Regions from separate parts of the Sporosarcina sp. P1 genome, predicted to be linked through region 1. Evidence: riboswitches for the same ligand, from Rfam matches in the RefSeq annotation. Region 1 holds a riboswitch; each other region holds the start of a gene.
What was found. Region 1 has a riboswitch for S-adenosylmethionine ahead of CSV73_RS08480 (methionine ABC transporter ATP-binding protein). Riboswitches for the same ligand answer to the same signal wherever they lie in the genome.
Positions count from the first base shown of each region.

Region 2: it holds a riboswitch for S-adenosylmethionine, as region 1 does, so the genes downstream of both, CSV73_RS11915 (O-acetylhomoserine aminocarboxypropyltransferase/cysteine synthase family protein) here and CSV73_RS08480 (methionine ABC transporter ATP-binding protein) in region 1, are expected to answer to the same signal.
Region 3: it holds a riboswitch for S-adenosylmethionine, as region 1 does, so the genes downstream of both, metA (homoserine O-acetyltransferase MetA) here and CSV73_RS08480 (methionine ABC transporter ATP-binding protein) in region 1, are expected to answer to the same signal.

Region 1 is NZ_PDYS01000006.1:107,563-113,364, forward strand. Features, by position in the region: gene CSV73_RS08470 (MetQ/NlpA family ABC transporter substrate-binding protein) at 1-332, opposite strand, end outside; gene CSV73_RS08475 (methionine ABC transporter permease) at 351-1,019, opposite strand; gene CSV73_RS08480 (methionine ABC transporter ATP-binding protein) at 1,012-2,025, opposite strand; SAM riboswitch class I at 2,144-2,255, opposite strand; gene CSV73_RS08485 (pyridoxal phosphate-dependent aminotransferase) at 2,483-3,649, shown strand; gene CSV73_RS08490 (tRNA dihydrouridine synthase) at 3,776-4,738, opposite strand; gene bluB (5,6-dimethylbenzimidazole synthase) at 4,977-5,627, opposite strand.
Region 2 is NZ_PDYS01000012.1:24,708-30,509, forward strand. Features, by position in the region: gene CSV73_RS11895 (sulfurtransferase TusA family protein) at 1-265, shown strand, start outside; gene CSV73_RS11900 (MBL fold metallo-hydrolase) at 262-1,383, shown strand; gene CSV73_RS11905 (sulfurtransferase TusA family protein) at 1,440-1,667, shown strand; gene CSV73_RS11910 (sulfite exporter TauE/SafE family protein) at 1,725-2,501, shown strand; SAM riboswitch class I at 2,827-2,930, shown strand; gene CSV73_RS11915 (O-acetylhomoserine aminocarboxypropyltransferase/cysteine synthase family protein) at 3,072-4,352, shown strand; gene CSV73_RS11920 (glycine betaine uptake BCCT transporter) at 4,401-5,802, opposite strand, start outside.
Region 3 is NZ_PDYS01000005.1:82,051-87,852, forward strand. Features, by position in the region: gene serA (phosphoglycerate dehydrogenase) at 1-1,371, opposite strand, end outside; T-box leader at 1,506-1,731, opposite strand; gene CSV73_RS07520 (thioredoxin family protein) at 1,988-2,302, shown strand; gene CSV73_RS07525 (AbrB/MazE/SpoVT family DNA-binding domain-containing protein) at 2,427-2,696, opposite strand; SAM riboswitch class I at 2,847-2,953, shown strand; gene metA (homoserine O-acetyltransferase MetA) at 3,046-3,954, shown strand; gene CSV73_RS07535 (YetF domain-containing protein) at 4,021-4,725, shown strand; gene CSV73_RS07540 (HAD family hydrolase) at 4,765-5,424, opposite strand; gene CSV73_RS07545 (spore coat protein) at 5,529-5,802, opposite strand, start outside.

The sequences.
Region 1 (5,802 bases):
ACTATAATTAATTCAGAGAGTTCCATATTATTTTCTTTCTCGAAGTTTTCCAAATACGTAATGTTTTGGAACAGGTTCGCATCTATATCCCCACTGTCCAACGAAATATTTGGCTGAATATAGTCACTGAATTCAGTGATTTTAACGGTATATCCTTTTTCCTCAAGTGCAGGTTGGATCGCTTTTTTTAACATATCACTATAAGGACCTGCTGTTGCACCAAAGTGAATATTTTTATCGTCATCCGATTTTTCAGTAGACTTTTCCTCTCCACAAGCCGCTAAAGCCGCAACCAACGCAGTAAGAATGAATGCAAATACCAGTTTCTTCATAAGTTCATCTCTCCCCTATTATCTTTTATCTATCAATTTTGAAAAACGATCCCCACCAAATTGAATCAACTGCACTAGCACTATTAAAATGGCGACGGTGACGAGCATAATACTGTCATCATATCGGTAATAACCAAAACGAATTGCCAAATCTCCAATTCCGCCTCCGCCAACAAATCCAGCCATTGCTGAATAAGCAACTAAGTTGATTAATGTCAGTGTAAGTCCTTGGATAATACTCGACTTCGATTCAGGTAATAACACATTCCAGATAATCATCCATGGCGAAGCACCCGTTGAGATTGCCGCCTCTATCACCCCTTTGTCAATTTCACGCATGGATGTTTCAACGATCCGTGCAAAGAAAGGGATGGCTGCTACAGAAAGCGATACACTAGCTGCTGCAGGTCCAATTATGTTTCCAACAATTAGTTTCGTCAAAGGAATAAGTGCCACAAGTAATATGATGAATGGAATGGAGCGAATAATATTGACTAAAAATCCAACAACCGAATTAATTGCACGGTTCTCTAAAAATAGTCCTTTATCTGTAGTAAATAACAAAACGCCAAGCGGCAATCCAATAATCAGCGCAATCGTAAGTGAGATGCCGATCATATAAAGAGTTTCACCAAATGCTTTTGTAATATCCGGCATGAGTTCCATGATGTGAGATAGATCAAACATGTTGTCGGATCACCTCCACTTGTGCATTTTGTTCTAGTATGTATGCAATCGCTTGCTTTACTTCTTCACTCTCGCCTTGCAATTCCATCAAGAAAATCCCTAGTGCTCGTTCTTGAATATATTCGATCGACCCATGCAAGAAGTTTCCTTTCACTCTATATTTCTGCATAGTATCGGAAATCACGCCCTCCATCGCTACTTCACCTTTAAACGTGATTTTTATTAGTGTACCGACCAAATTGGACATGACGGTTTCGGGTATGTCGTAAGACACTACACTGCTAATAAACTCCTTCGTCAAAGGTTGAACTGGGTTAGAAAAGATATCATATACTTGCCCTTCTTCGATCACTTTTCCGTCTTGCATAATCGCCATGCGATCACAAATTTCTTTTACAACATTCATCTCGTGAGTAATTAAAACAATGGTGATATTCAATTCTTTATTAATCTTTTTCAACAATCGTAAAATAGACATCGTCGTGTTGGGATCCAGCGCGGATGTTGCTTCATCACAAAGCAAAACGGATGGATTATTTGCTAGGGCTCTCGCAATACCGACGCGTTGCTTCTGTCCCCCGCTCAACTGTGCAGGATATACGTTGCGTTTTTCAGACAGACCAACCATTTCAAGAAGCTCCATTACACGAATCTCTATTTTATCTGACGGCATTTTCGCTGCTTGTAAAGCAAATGCGACATTTTCAAAAATCGTCTTTTGACTAATTAAATAAAAATGCTGGAATATCATTCCGATCTTCAACCGTGCCTGGCGAAGTTGTACCCCTGATAATTTCGTTAAATTTACATCATCAATTAAAACAGTGCCACTCGTTGGTTTTTCCAACAAATTCAAACAGCGTATAAGAGAACTTTTTCCCGCACCTGAATAACCTACAATACCAAATATCTCTCCAGTCGCGATGTCTAGTGATACATCATCTACACCTTTTACCACTTTATCTTTTGTCTGATATACCTTAGACAAATGTTGAATTTGGATCATGTTCTCACTTCTTTCTATATTCTAGTAAAAACAATCATAAACAGCTGGAATTAAAATTTCTTTCTAAATAAAAAACTTCTTTCATTTTTCTAAATGAAAGAAGTACTGAAATATTCTCAGCTTATCTCTCAGATGGAAAACCATGCTGTAGGATTTGGCACCTTCCTCGTTTCGTTCAAGGGGTTGCTGGACTTCATCGGGCCTTTTCCCTCAGTCACTCTTGATAAGAGATTGCTATTTAATTATATGCGTAAAATATATACTAATCTGAATTAATAAAACTGTCAAGGTCAATAACGACAAATCATTTTAATCTCCGACTTTTTCTATAAGTATTATTTTTTCGCGCAATTTTCTTAATCGTCTGGAATCAAATAACCATCCATCTATTGATAAGTCTAGTATGATCTATGTATACTTAACGCAAATACCCTATCAAAGAAAGAAGGAATAGACTATGGCTTTGTCCAACCGATTACAAAATCTCCCTCCGCATTTCTTTACGTTATTATTAAATAAAATAGAAAAGGCTATGGATGAAGGTAGAGATGTTATTAACCTAGGACGTGGAAACCCTGACCAACCAACACCTCCTCATATTATTAAAGCATTGCAAGAAGCCGTTGAAGATCCAGCTACACACGGCTACTCTCCGTTTAGAGGGACACTTGCTTTAAAGCAAGCAGTGGCTGAATACTATCTGCGTGAATACGATGTTACGATTGACCCTGAAACAGAAGTTGCGGTACTCGGTGGCACAAAAGTCGGCGTCGTAGAACTCCCTTTAGCGATTATGAATGAAGGAGACTTATTACTGTTACCAGACCCGGGTTACCCTGATTATCTATCAGGTGTCAGCTTAGCAGGTATTCGATATGACACGATGCCACTACGTAAGGAGAATGAATTTCTTCCTGATTACGATACATTAACAGATGATCAGAAAAAAGACGCCAAACTAATGTACTTAAATTATCCAAGTAATCCAACTGGCGTCACAGCAACACCCGAGTTTTATGAAAAAACCGTGGCATTTGCCAAAGAACATCAGATTGCCGTTTTACAAGATTTTGCGTATGGTGGTATTGGTTTTGAAGGTCAGAAGCCGATTAGTTTTTTACAAACTGACGGAGCAAAGGAAGTCGGCATTGAAATGCTGTCTCTTTCCAAAATGTATAATATGGCAGGTTGGCGCGTCGGTTTTGCAGTCGGTAACTCTGAAATAATTGAAGCTTTAAACGTATTGCAAGACCACTTATTTACTAGTATCTTTCCAGCAGTTCAACGTGCTGCAATTGAAGCATTGACAGGTCCACAACAATGCGTTGAAGAGTTAGTTGCGCTCTATGAAGGTCGTCTGACCGTATTGCTAACCGAATGTGAACGTATTGGTTGGGACGTTACAGCACCTACTGGCTCGTTTTTCGCTTGGTTACCTGTCCCAGAAGGGTTTACAAGTGAAACCTTTGCCGATTTATTACTCGATAAAGCAGACGTCGCAGTATCACCGGGGAACGGATTTGGTATTTACGGCGAAGGATATATTCGTGTTGGGTTGTTAGAAAGTGAAGAACGGTTGCAAGAAGCAGTTCGCCGTATTGAAAAACTCGGTTTATTTAAGTAAGAAGATATAATTCCACCTGGACTCTATTATGCAAAAAGCCTCCTTGCTCATACCAGTATTTCTGGAATGGCAAGAAGGCTTTCACATGTATGAATAAATTATTTAAGTTATAGATTCTCTATACTATTAATCAAGTTCTACATTATCCAGTAATGCACGCACTTCATCTGTCGTATTCGTACTCATTAAATCATTTCTTAGTTCAGCTGCTCCACGGAACCCTTTAACGTAAATCTTGAAAAATCGACGTAACGGTTTAAACAATCGTGGTTCTAGCTCTGTCGAATATTTGTCAAAAAGATCCAAATGAAGACGCAAAAGATCCAGCAACTCTTTATGATCATGCTCTCTCTTCTCTTTTTCAAATGCAAATGGATTATTAAAAATTCCGCGTCCAATCATAACCCCATCGACACCGTACTTCTCCACAAGCTCCAGACCCATTTGACGATCGAGAATATCTCCATTGATTGTCAGCAGCGTGTCAGGCGCTATTTCATCACGAAGTTTCTTGATCTCGGGAATCAATTCCCAATGCGCACTCCCATTACTCATTTCCTTACGAGTACGGAGATGAATTGATAGGTTCGCAATATCTTGCTCCAGTACATGTCTGAGCCAAGTGTGCCACTCTTCTATATCTGTGTAGCCAAGACGAGTCTTTACACTGACAGGTAACCCACCAGCTTTTGCTGCTTGGATAATTGCCGCGGCTGTTTCAGGATGGTTGATTAGACCGCTCCCCTTACCTTTTGTTGCTACATTTGGCACAGGGCATCCCATATTAATATCCAATCCCTTAAAACCAAGTTCCGCCATTCCAATACTCATATCACGGAAATGTTCAGGCTTGTCCCCCCAAATATGTGCAACAATCGGCTGTTCGTCTTCCGTAAACGCCAAACGTCCACGCACGCTGAAGATTCCTTCTGGGTGACAAAAGCTTTCCGTATTTGTAAATTCGGTAAAGAATACATCCGGACGAGCGGCTTCGCTTACTACGTGACGAAAAACCACATCCGTCACATCCTCCATCGGTGCTAGTATGAAAAATGGCCGTGGTAGATCACGCCAAAAATTAGTACTCATCGTTACGTTCAAATCCTCTCTTCATAACTTTCACCTGCGTGTACAGAAATGTTTTTTTACATGTACCTATTCCCTACAGATGTCAGTCTTACCATTATACAAAAAATGCACAGATGAATTCCACTTCTTTGAGCTACCACCAAAAAAAATATAGACTACTTACAGTTGACATGGTTTTCTCCATCTACTGTAATCACTTCACACTATATAATTATTTCCTGTGCGTTTCTCTACTAATTTACTTTTTCTTATTCCACTGCTCCGTAAAAATCAAATCATCTAAACTTCGTCGTTTCTCCCAATTAGCTGTTTCTAGAATAGGCGCAGTAGGATAATGCTCCGTGTAACCAATAGACAGAAGAGCAACCGGTTCAACATGTGGGGGTATGTTCAAAATATCGCGTACATCATTCTTTTTATAAAAACTCACCCACCCCATCGCCAGACCTTCCGCACATGCCGCTAGCCACATATTTTGAATTGCACAGGCAGTCGACAACATGTCCGTTTCAGGGATGGAGTTACGTCCTAACACGTGTGAACCGCCCCGCGTAGGATCACATGTTACGCAAATAGTAATGGGTGCTTCTTTCAATCCTTGTATTTTTAAGCCAAGGAACTTTGTTTCTTTTTCTCCATTGTCTTCATAATGAATAGCTAGCGCACGTTTTTCTTTATCCGCTGCCCAAGCCAATTTCTCTTTCGTTTCATCAGATGAAACGATGATGAAATTCCATGGTTGCATAAAGCCGACTGACGGTGCTTGGTGAGCGGCTTTCAATACGTTATGTATCGCTTCTTCCGGAATGGGAGTCGGCAAAAAACTTCGCACATCTCTTCTATTATAAATCACTTTGTAGACCGCATCTCTTTCTTCATTTGAAAACATGTAACATCTCTCCTCTAATCGTATACTGTACTGTTTGTTATTGATCATCACGTGTTTAGTATAATGAAGTTGTAAAAAGAAAGACAGATTTGACTAAGTATCACTTACATATACTTCATTTGTTATTTACGCTGTTTTAGCTTTATTTGATCAGTGTAATGACTAAGTCCGTTTC
Region 2 (5,802 bases), on a different contig from region 1:
GTTACTAGATGTCCGTGAAGAAGCGGAATATGCATTTGCTCATATTCCAGGTGCCTTATCTATACCACTTGGCCAATTGGAAGAACGCATGGCGTACTTGGATAAGGACATGAAAATTTTCGTTGTATGCCGAACAGGCAACCGCAGTGATATGGCATGTCGAAAATTAGTGGCGAATGGATTTGAAAGTGTTACTAATGTCATTCCTGGTATGTCAGAGTGGAATAGCGAGACAGAAAATACAACGGGGGGTATAAATAAATGAGAACTATTCAATCAAGTGAAGTAGCAAAGAGAGTCATTGCGAAGGAATCTTTATTCATTTTAGATGTGCGAAATTCAGATACGTTCAACGATTGGAAAATTGAAGGGGATCGAGTACGCCATTTGAACGTGCCATACTTTGATTTATTGGATGGCATTGAAGAGATTGAAGATCAATTGCCAAAAGATGAGGAGATTCTAGTAGTTTGCGCGAAAGAAGGTTCGTCCATCATGGTGGCAGAAATCCTTGAGGATGCAGGCTTCTCAGTAGGTTATCTTTCAGGTGGAATGAAAGCATGGAGCGAGCATCTTGAGCCTGTGAAGGTTGCGGATTTGAAATCGGGTGGCGAACTATATCAATTCGTTCGTCTAGGAAAAGGATGTCTCTCTTACATGGTCATGTCTGGCGGAGAGGCGGCAATTATTGATGCAACACGTATGACAAATGTGTTCACTGACTTTGCCAAGCAACGCGGTGTGAAGATTACAAACGTATTCGATACTCACTTGCATGCGGACCATATTTCAGGTGGTCGTCAAATCGCAAAAACCACAGGTGCGACGTATTGGCTGCCACCGAAAGATGCCGAAGAGGTAGAATTTGAATATGCTGCATTAGAGGATGATATGTCTATTCAGGTAGGTGATACGAAAATCGATATTCAAGCGCTTTATTCGCCAGGACACACGATTGGTTCGACTTCTTTTATCGTAGACGACAGCTATTTGATGACAGGTGATATTCTGTTCATTGATTCGATTGGACGCCCTGACTTAGCAGGTTTAGCAGAAGATTGGGTAGGCGACTTGCGTGATTCTTTGTATCGACGCTATAAAGAATTATCGAAGGATTTAACAGTCCTACCGGCTCACTTCATGCTTATAGATGAGTTGAATGAAGACGGTAGCGTGTCGGAAAAGCTCGGTGTATTGTATGAGCAAAATCACGGTTTGAATATTGAGGATGAAAGTGAGTTCAGGGAATTAGTCACGGGGAACTTGCCTCCACAGCCTAACGCATATCAGGAAATTCGCCAGATGAACATGGGGAAAATCGAGCCTGACGAGGAAACGCAACGCGAGATGGAGATTGGTCCGAATCGCTGTGCGGTACGGTAAATAGTTATTTTCATTCATATGGAAAACAAAAAACAAATTTAAAGGAGAAGATATATATGAGTACAACCACATTTTTAGATGCAAAAGGCCTGGCATGTCCAATGCCGATCGTACGTGCAAAGAAAGCAATGAAGGATATGCAAACAGGAGACGTTCTTGAGATTCATACGACAGATAAAGGATCGGTGTCCGACCTGACAGCGTGGGCTACTTCTGGTAATCATGAAATAAAAGATCAGCAACAAGAGTCTGATGTCTTTAAATTCTGGATCCAAAAAGGATAAACTGAGGATAGAGGGAATAACTGTCTCCCTCTTTCGTCTGGAAGAAGGGAGGACATCATGACTATTCCATTTATTATCACGATCTTCCTTATTGGATTTGTGGGCTCATTCCTTTCCGGTATGATGGGAATTGGTGGCGCAATTGTCAAGTATCCAATGTTGCTATTTATTCCTGCATTACTTGGCTTTACTGCATTTACACCACATGAAGTATCCGGTATTACGGCAGTGGAAGTTTTCTTTGCATCACTTTCAGGAGTTTTAGCGTATCGAAAGAGTAATTTGATCTTGAAACCACTCGTTCTCTATATGGGAATCAGTGTATTAGTTGGCAGTGTCCTTGGCGGTGCTGGTTCCAGTATGCTTTCAGAAGCTACCGTCAACGTGATCTACGGTGTTCTAGCTGTCATGGCAGCTATTATGATGTTTATTCCGAAAAAAGGCCTCGACAATCAGCCGATTGATGAAATTACATTCAATCGTTTCATAGCTTCGAGTGCGGCTTTTATCATTGGATTGGCAGCTGGAATCGTCGGAGCTGGCGGCGCATTCATCATGGTCCCGATTATGCTCGTAGTACTAAAAATTCCCACACGCGTCACAATCGCTACATCACTAGCGATTACGCTGTTATCATCGGTGGGCTCGGCGTCAGGCAAGCTCTTAACAGGGCAAGTACCTTATGGCCCAGCTCTCGTAATGATCATCGCAAGCATCATCGCGGCTCCGATCGGTGTAAAAGTGAGCCGGAAAGTAAACACCAAAGTATTACAAAGCATTCTAGCCGTATTGATCATCGCCTCGGCCGTGAAAATATGGTGGGACATATTCTAATCAAGCACAATCGCCAGCACATCGTTCAACGAACATGTGCTGGCGATTTTTTGGTGAAGTCATAAGTGGAAACAACATTAAACTCACTTCTGATCTAGCAGGTGACTCCCGTTAAGTAAATGTGGAATCAATATACGTTACTACCATCGGCATAGTAAACTAGTTGATCCGCCTGGAACGCAGATCAACGGTGCCTTCACCTTTCTTACTTTCATTGCAAGGTATTAAAAGTGATACTAATTTCGAAACATTCTATTAAATTACCTTGCAATAGACTAGGAATAGCCGTATACTATTTTTCAACGATGGAAAACGAATAGACATACTCTTATCAAGAGCGGCGGAGGGATTAGGCCCTGTGATGCCCGGCAACCGGCAAAAGCAAAGGTGCTACTTCCTACAAACTTTCAGTAGTTTGGAAGATAAGGGAGGAATAAGCGAAAGCAGAGCCCTCTTCTTATTATGGAAGAAGGCTTTTTTCTATATATTGCTAATCGTCGTCTTGCGTTTTTCTTGTCTAGTCCTAGGAATTTCGGTGTTCCATCAATACACGAAAAAAGGGGAATGGTTATGACGAAATTACAGCCAGAAACGATATTATTACATGGAGGACAAAAGCCAGATTCGGAAACAGGCTCACGTGCGTTGCCGATTCATCGTACGACTTCTTATGTGTTCAGAGACACGGAGCATGCACAAAACTTATTCGCTTTGAAAGAAGCGGGCAATATCTATACAAGAATTACGAATCCGACGGTAGCCGTATTTGAAGAGCGTGTAGCCCAGCTAGAAGGCGGATCAGCGGCAGTTGCCCTGTCTTCCGGAATGGCGGCAATTGCATTCTCTATTATGAACATTGCTGAAGCGGGTGATGAAATCGTTGCAGCCAGCAATCTCTACGGCGGTACATACAACTTATTCGCTGTGACATTACCCCGCTATGGCATCAAAGTGAAGTTTGTTGACGCGTCAGATCCAAAGAACTTTGAAGCAGCTATTACAGATAAAACGAAAGCGTTGTTTGCAGAAACAATCGGTAATCCAAGTTTGCAAGTTCTTGACGTAGAAGCCGTTGCGAACATCGCACATGAAAATGGACTTCCATTGTTAGTAGACAATACATTCCCGTCTCCTTATGGATCAAATCCGATCGAGTATGGTGCCGATGTAGTTATTCATTCCGCGACAAAGTGGATTGGCGGACACGGTACGACAATCGGTGGTGTGGCAGTTGATGCAGGGAGATTTGACTGGACGCAAGGTAGGTTCCCTGGTTTTACAGAGCCGGATGAATCCTATCATGGCTTACGGTACGGAATCGATACAGCTGCTGCAGCTTTCGCAACGAAATTACGTGTACAATTGCTGAGAGACTTCGGCCCATGTCTGTCACCAGATAGTGCATTCAACTTGTTGCAAGGTTTGGAAACACTTCATTTGCGCGTACCTCGCCACAATGAAAACGCACAAAAAGTTGCTGCATTCCTGCAAGAACATCCGGCAGTAGAATGGGTGACGTATACAGGTCTAGAAGATCATCCAACAGTAGAATTGGCAAATAAATATTTAAAAAATGGCTACGGTTCAATTATCGTATTCGGTATTAAAGGTGGACGCGATGCAGGAAGACAAGTAATCGACAATGTAGAAATTTGGTCTCATGTAGCGAATGTGGGAGATGCGAAGTCATTAATCATTCATCCGGCATCCACAACTCATCAGCAGTTGTCTGTGGAAGACTTGAAAGACTCAGGCGTTAGTGAAGAGCTAATTCGCTTATCTGTAGGGTTGGAGTCAGCAGAGGATATTATTGCCGATTTGAAGCAAGCAATCGAAAAAGTGGCAAACTAATATATGAAAAAGAACACCGTCGCTAGTGCGATGGTGTTCTTTTCTCTACTAACGCTTTATTCGTTTCTTTTCATCTTTTAGTGATTTGAACAGCGAGACAACCATCATAATGAGGATGATGGAGAATGGCAAAGCGGCAATAATGATGACGTTTTGCAGTGCATCCAATCCTCCGACATATAATAGAATGATGGCGATGGCAGATTGAATTACGCCCCATACAACTTTCAAATTATTTGGTGGAGTCAATGAACCATATGACGACTGCATGCCGAGCACAAATGTAGCCGAATCCGCTGAAGTGATAAAGAACGATGTAATCAACAAAATGGCAATGACTGATATGACGAATGACAAAGGCAATTCGCTGAACATCTCAAAGATTGTCAGTTCAGTTGCACTTGCAGCCAAGTCGACAATTCCAGCTTTTTGCGTTTCAATTGCTGTCGTACCAAATGCTGTGAACCAGATCATACTCAACACAGTAGGAACAACTAGTACGCCAATCATGAACTCGCGAATCGTTCTACCTTTTGATACGCGGGCAATGAACATCCCGACAAATGGTGCCCAAGCTATCCACCAAGACCAGTAGAATAGAGTCCACCCATTTAGCCAAGTACGATTTTCAGGGGTGAGCGGTGCAGTACGGAAACTCATACGTATGAGATTTTCCAGGTAGCCACCAATGGAATCCGTGAACATGTTGAAAATCAATAAAGTTGGTCCAAGCACGATCATGAAAATTAACAATGCCAAAGCTAAAATCATATTGGCATTGGATAAAATTTTAATTCCTTTTCCAAGTCCACTCCACGCAGATATAAGGAATAATACTGTTACCACTGCAATGATAAAGAATTGGGACCAGAAGCCTATTGATACACCGAATAAGTAATTGAGCCCGGCGTTTATTTGGACAGCTCCAAAGCCAAGTGATGTCGCCACACCGAAAACGGTGGCAAAAATAGCGAAGACGTCAATGACTGTGCCGAGCTTTCCATCTACTCGATCACCAAAAATTGGACGAAGTGTAACGGAGATTAATCCAGGTTGTCCTTTGCGGAATTGGAAATATGCCAATACTAAAGCGGTCATACCGTATACAGACCAAGCATGGAAACCCCAATGGAAAAATGTCGACTGCATTGCTTCTTTATAAGCAGCTTTTGTTTCAGGAGCTTCTGTAGCAGGACTTACTGCGTAATGCGAAAGAGGTTCGGCCGCCCCGTAGAACACGAGTCCGATTCCCATACCAGCGGAAAATAACATCGCTAACCATGAAAACATGGAAAACTGCGGTCTGTCATTATCCTTTCCTAATCGGATTTTCCCGATCGGACTGAATATCAAGAATACCGAAATGAAGAATAACATGGAGACGGTCAGTAAGTAATACCAGCCGAATGAATCCGAAATAAAGTCCTTAATAGCGGACGTGATTTCTTCG
Region 3 (5,802 bases), on a different contig from region 1:
TAGTAAGTGTCCGCTTGGAATTACATCTACTACATAATCGTCCACTTTTACAATGCGCGGTCCAAGGCCATTTAGAAGTGTACCCGCTACTTTGCGAATACCTTTTTCAGTCACGATTTCTACTGTGATCAAGTTCAAGAAGCCTTTACCAGTAGTTGTTTTTTGCTCGTTCACTTTGATGCCGTAACGATCAGCCAATAACTTCGCGTTCACATCATTGACAGTTTCCCCAAGATTCCGCTTCAAAAGGCCTTTGACGGTGTTACGCGTTAACGCACGCACATCGTAGTTTGCCAATTCGCCAGCATATTGAATGTTGATTTCATGGATAACCGAGTTTTGAATTTGGGATAAGAACATACCTAGTTTTTCTGTAAGATCGAAGAATGGCTCGATTTTCGCCAATACATCACGAGAAACAGATGGCAAGTTCACTGGGTTACGAACAGATCCAATTGTCAAGAAGTTCACTACGTCACGGCTTACGTCAACTGCTACTGATTCTTGTGCTTCGAATGTACTTGCGCCCAAGTGAGGAGTTGCTATTACTTCAGGTAATGTCAACAATTTATGGTCTAGGAATGGCTCTTCTTCGAATACGTCCAATGCCGCACCCGCCACTTTACCAGCAACGATTGCATCGTATAAAGCATCTTCGTCAATGATTCCACCGCGTGCACAGTTGATAATTTGTACGCCGTCTTTCATTTTCTCGAATGCTTCTTTGTTGATCATTCTACGAGTTTCTTTTAGTAAAGGTGTATGAACTGTAATGAAGTCAGCTACGTCTAGCACTTCATCTACTGTCCCAATTTCTATGCCTAATTTTTTGGCAACATCTTCTGTTAAAAACGGATCATATGCGACTACATTCATACGTTGTCCTCTTGCACGTCTTGCCACTTCAGCACCGATGCGACCAAGCCCGATGATCCCCAAAGTTTTGTCTTTCAATTCCACACCAAGGAATGATTTTCTATCCCATTTATTGTTTTTTAACGAGTTGAAGGCTTGAGGGATTTTGCGCGCCATAGACATCATCATGGCGACTGTGTGCTCAGCTGCAGAGTTTGTGTTGCCATCCGGAGCATTCACTACGATAATTCCTTTTTCTGTAGCCGCGTCCAAATCAATATTATCGACACCTACACCTGCACGACCGATGATTTTTAATTGATCAGCTGCTTCCAACAATTCTTTTGTAACAGTTGTCTGACTACGAACTAGTAATGCATCGAAATCTTTGATACGTTCTTTCAGCTGATCTGGTGTTAGGTCAGTCTCCATTACAATTTCAAAACCTTCTGCTTGTCGTAGTGGGAAAATTCCGTCCTCGCTAAGTGGGTCACTAATAAGTATTTTAAAAGCCATGATATTCATTCTCTCCTTTGATTGTTTGTAGTAGAATTTTTGTTGGAAAACTATGTGTGATTGATCGTATATGTAAGTTGTACGCTACCCCCCTTATAGGTAAAATAAAAAAGCCTTCCATCCCTTACGTATAAGTAAGGGGCGAAAAGCTCGATAAACTAACGCGGTACCACCCTTGTTTTGCTGCAGATGCAGCCTTCATTCAGCATGCGTAACGTGCATGTGACGGATTAGCCTACTAAAATGTTCAGCCAATCAATTCGGAAGTGCCTCCAACCTCGGAATTTGCTGACTTACACCACTGCATCAGCTCTCTAGAAAATTCTTTTTAGGAAGGTATCTCTTCGTCAAAATTGTTTAACAACTATTAATTTAGAACTAATCATAACACGTCAAAAACTATTGTCAATTGCTTTTCCGGAAAAAATGAAAAACTGTTAAATGCGAACGTAGTTATTGAATTATTTGTGAACGTTCGTGTCTGAGGGGTTATTTGTAAAAAAACATCTTTAATTTAACTAAGTGGAAGGAAATAGCGTAAGTCGTTTGAAGGGAAGAAGTGCAGGTAAGAGTGCTATAATGGGCTTATACTATTCATTTAGAGGAGTGTTGGGAATTGAAAAAACTAGAATCACTAGAGCAATTCGAGCAACTTAAACAAGAAGAAAGAGTGATTTTCTTATTCACTGCAGACTGGTGTCCAGATTGCAGAGTGATTGAACCATTCTTGCCGACATTAGAAACAGAATTTGCGGAGTATGAATTTGTCTCGATTGATCGTGATGATTTTATAGATCTTTGCAGTCAGTTGGATATATTCGGTATTCCTAGCTTCGTGGCATTCAGTGAAGGAACAGAAACAGGTCGTTTCGTCAGTAAAAATCGTAAAACGAAAGAAGAAATCGAAGAGTTTATTAATAGCTTAACGTAATGTAATCGGACTACATGAAGAGATATTGAGGCAATTAAACAAAAGGACTGAAGGCAACTATAAAAGTTGTTTTCGGTCCTTTTTATATTAGAAAAGATGCCACAAAAAGATCTTATTTCTTGTATTACGTGAACTCTTTCAGTTGCTCTATAAGAATTTTAGCGCCTTGTGGACTGATGTATAGACCGTTTGACAATAGTTTGTTTTCATCCATCACATCACCCGTGATAAAACACGCTCTGTTGGCCTGGAATTTTCTCAAAATGATTCTATCATCTTCTACGAAAATTTCGATCGGATCGCCCTTATCGATCGACAAAGAATTTCGAAGTTCTTTTGGAATGACAATTCTGCCGAGATGATCAACTTTACGAACAATACCTAAAGACTTCATGAGCTCCTCCTCGAAGAAATGTAGTTGGTAGTTTCTATTATACACAAAAATATACTATCTACAATTTACAAAACTTAAATGCGCAGAACAATTTGACAATTCCGCTATACAATTAATTTATTAATGCTATAATAGGCAGTAATTAAATATTTCTTATCAAGAGAAGCTGAGGGATTTGGCCTGATGAAGCTTCAGCAACCTCTGTATATACAGGAAGGTGCTACCTCCAACAAGATTGTTGTCTTGAGAGATAAGAACGGTGAATGGTCAACCCTCATTTTCTTATCTAAGAGAAATGAGGGCTTTTTTGTATAGAAATAGAATAACTGAACGTCAAGGGGGAAATAGAATGCCGATTAATATACCAAAACATCTACCAGCAGGTGAATTACTGAAAGAAGAAAAAATCTTTATTATGGATGAAGAACGTGCGACAACACAGGATATCCGCCCGATCAATATTTTAATTTTGAACTTGATGCCTGAAAAAGAAAAGACAGAGCTTCAATTGCTGCGATTGCTTGGTAATACACCTTTACAAGTGAATGTCACATTTCTCAATACAGCTACCTATGTTTCGAAAAACGTCAGTCAGAATCATTTAGAAACGTTCTATACTACTTTTGAACATGTCAAAAATCGTCGTTTTGACGGTATGATTATCACAGGTGCTCCAATCGAACTTCTACAATTTGAAGATGTAGTCTATTGGAAGGAGCTAGAAGAAATTATGGAATGGACAAAAACGAACGTCACATCTGTTCTTCATATTTGTTGGGGGGCACAAGCGGCTCTATATCATCACTACGGAATTGACAAATTCGAGTTGCCGAAAAAGTGTTTTGGAGTATTTTCACATGATATTACCGATCCAACAGTGAACTTGGCAAGAGGGTTTAATGATGTATATGTTGCCCCACACTCACGCCATACGGGAGTTTCATTAGAAGAAATAAAGAATCATCCTGATTTGACCCTGCTTTCTGCTTCTGAAGATGCCGGCGCATTCATTGTGATCTCAAATGATGCAAAACATATTATGGTAACTGGACACTTAGAGTACGATGCACACACATTAGGGGATGAATACGCTCGCGATATAGAAAAAGGTGCTGACATTGATGTTCCTGTAAATTATTATCCGAACGACGATCCGTCCAAAGAACCTATGAATACTTGGCGATCCCATACGCATTTATTGTTCTCGAATTGGCTCAATTACTATGTCTACCAGAAAACTCCTTATAACTGGAATTAAAAGAATTAGTGTATAAATTTCTATAGTTTGCACATACTCCGATTACCGGAGGTGTATGCAGTGAACATAGATGAATTTTGGCAATTGGCTTTTTGGGAAATGACTTTACGAACGGTGATCTCATTTGTTGTGCTGTTGATTTTGGCGCGTTTTATGGGGAAGAAACAAGTGTCACAATTGACTTTCTTTCATTATGTGACAGGTATAACAATCGGTTCGATTGCGGCCAATTTGGCGGGAGAGTCTGAAACGCCATTCTTGAATGGTTTATATGGAATGGTTTTATGGGCAGTATTAACAATTCTTGCTAACTTTTTATCATTCAAATCCATTAAACTTCGTGTATTACTCGATGATAAACCGATGATTGTCATTCAGAACGGAAAAATCCTAGAAGGTTCCATGCGTAAATTACGTTTGAGTTTCAATGATATAAATATGATGCTACGAGAGCAGTCGGTATTTTCTATGAAAGACGTCAATTACGCGATATTCGAAACGAATGGTAATTTAAGTGTCATGTTGAATGCAAGTGAGAAATATGCGACAAAGAAAGATATCAAAGCCCCAGCACCACAGCCAAAATATATTCCGACCGAAATTATTACTAACGGGAAAGTAGAAGAGAAAAATATGAGAGAACTTCAATTGACTGATACTTGGTTAACTGAGCAACTAAAAAAACAAGGGATTTCCAAACCAGAGCATGTTCTCTACGCAGAAATTCAGTCAGATGGCAGTTTGTATATCAATACATTAAAATCGACTTGACGTGAAGAGCCCTGACATAATCAGAGCTCTTCGCGTTTTTTATAATATTTCCCAATTTCTTTGTTTGGCCACTGCAGTAAGTTTTTTATCTGGACGAACTGCTACAGGGTACCCAACTTGCTCTAAGACTGGAAGGTCGGAAATGCTGTCACCATAAGCAAAGCTATTATCCCAATCGACAATTTCTCCAAGTAGTGCTTGATAAATTTGTTCGTTTTTACGTGTACCTTGAATATGTAGGAAAGGCTGATCCATCGCTAATTGTTCTCCATTTGAAGGGATGTCTGTGCCGATAATTCGATCAAATGTCAAGTGACTTGTGACTGCTTTTAAAAAAGGAGTATAAGCTCCAGAAACTAGTAAGATATGGTATCCCTCTTTTTGATGTTCTACTAGTCGGTTAATGACTTGTTCATTGAAGTCAGGCAACATCACGTTATGCATACCTTTAAAATACTCATGTAGTTCTGCCATCGTCAATGAATCCAATGCTTGTAGATAAAGGAACATAGAGCGTTCTTTCATAATAGACTCAGGTAGTATTTTTAGTTTATAGCGAACATAAAGCGGTAATATCGATCGAAAAAAGTTTCGGTAATACTTCTTGTGCGTAGGATGATTCTTTAATTGCTCCATGAGTAATTTAAAGGTTTCTTTAGTGTACAACGTACCATCAAAATCAAAGATCGCAACTTTCATATAGACACTCCTTCATTTGTATTCTTCTACATAGTATACAAATATAGGGAGTGTAAAAGCAAAAAAGCAGATGAAGAAGAACTCCATCTGCTTGAAACATTAACTTATTGAAGGTTGTTCGGCATACCGGGTTGACCTTGTGAAGGTGCAAATGAATTAAGCAACATATTCATATCCTGATCATTTAATTGAGGTACTTGATAATAGTGATGTTTGTTTTGGTAAATTGACAACTCGTACGCCATTTCTATACAGTTAGGCACGGAATCTGCCAGTACACGGCGAACGACTGGATTACATACTTCTAATGAAGCAGCTGTTTTGCCTGTAGCGCCTTCTTTCTTAGCGCCAAGTAAAAAGCCGGAGATGATTTCATCA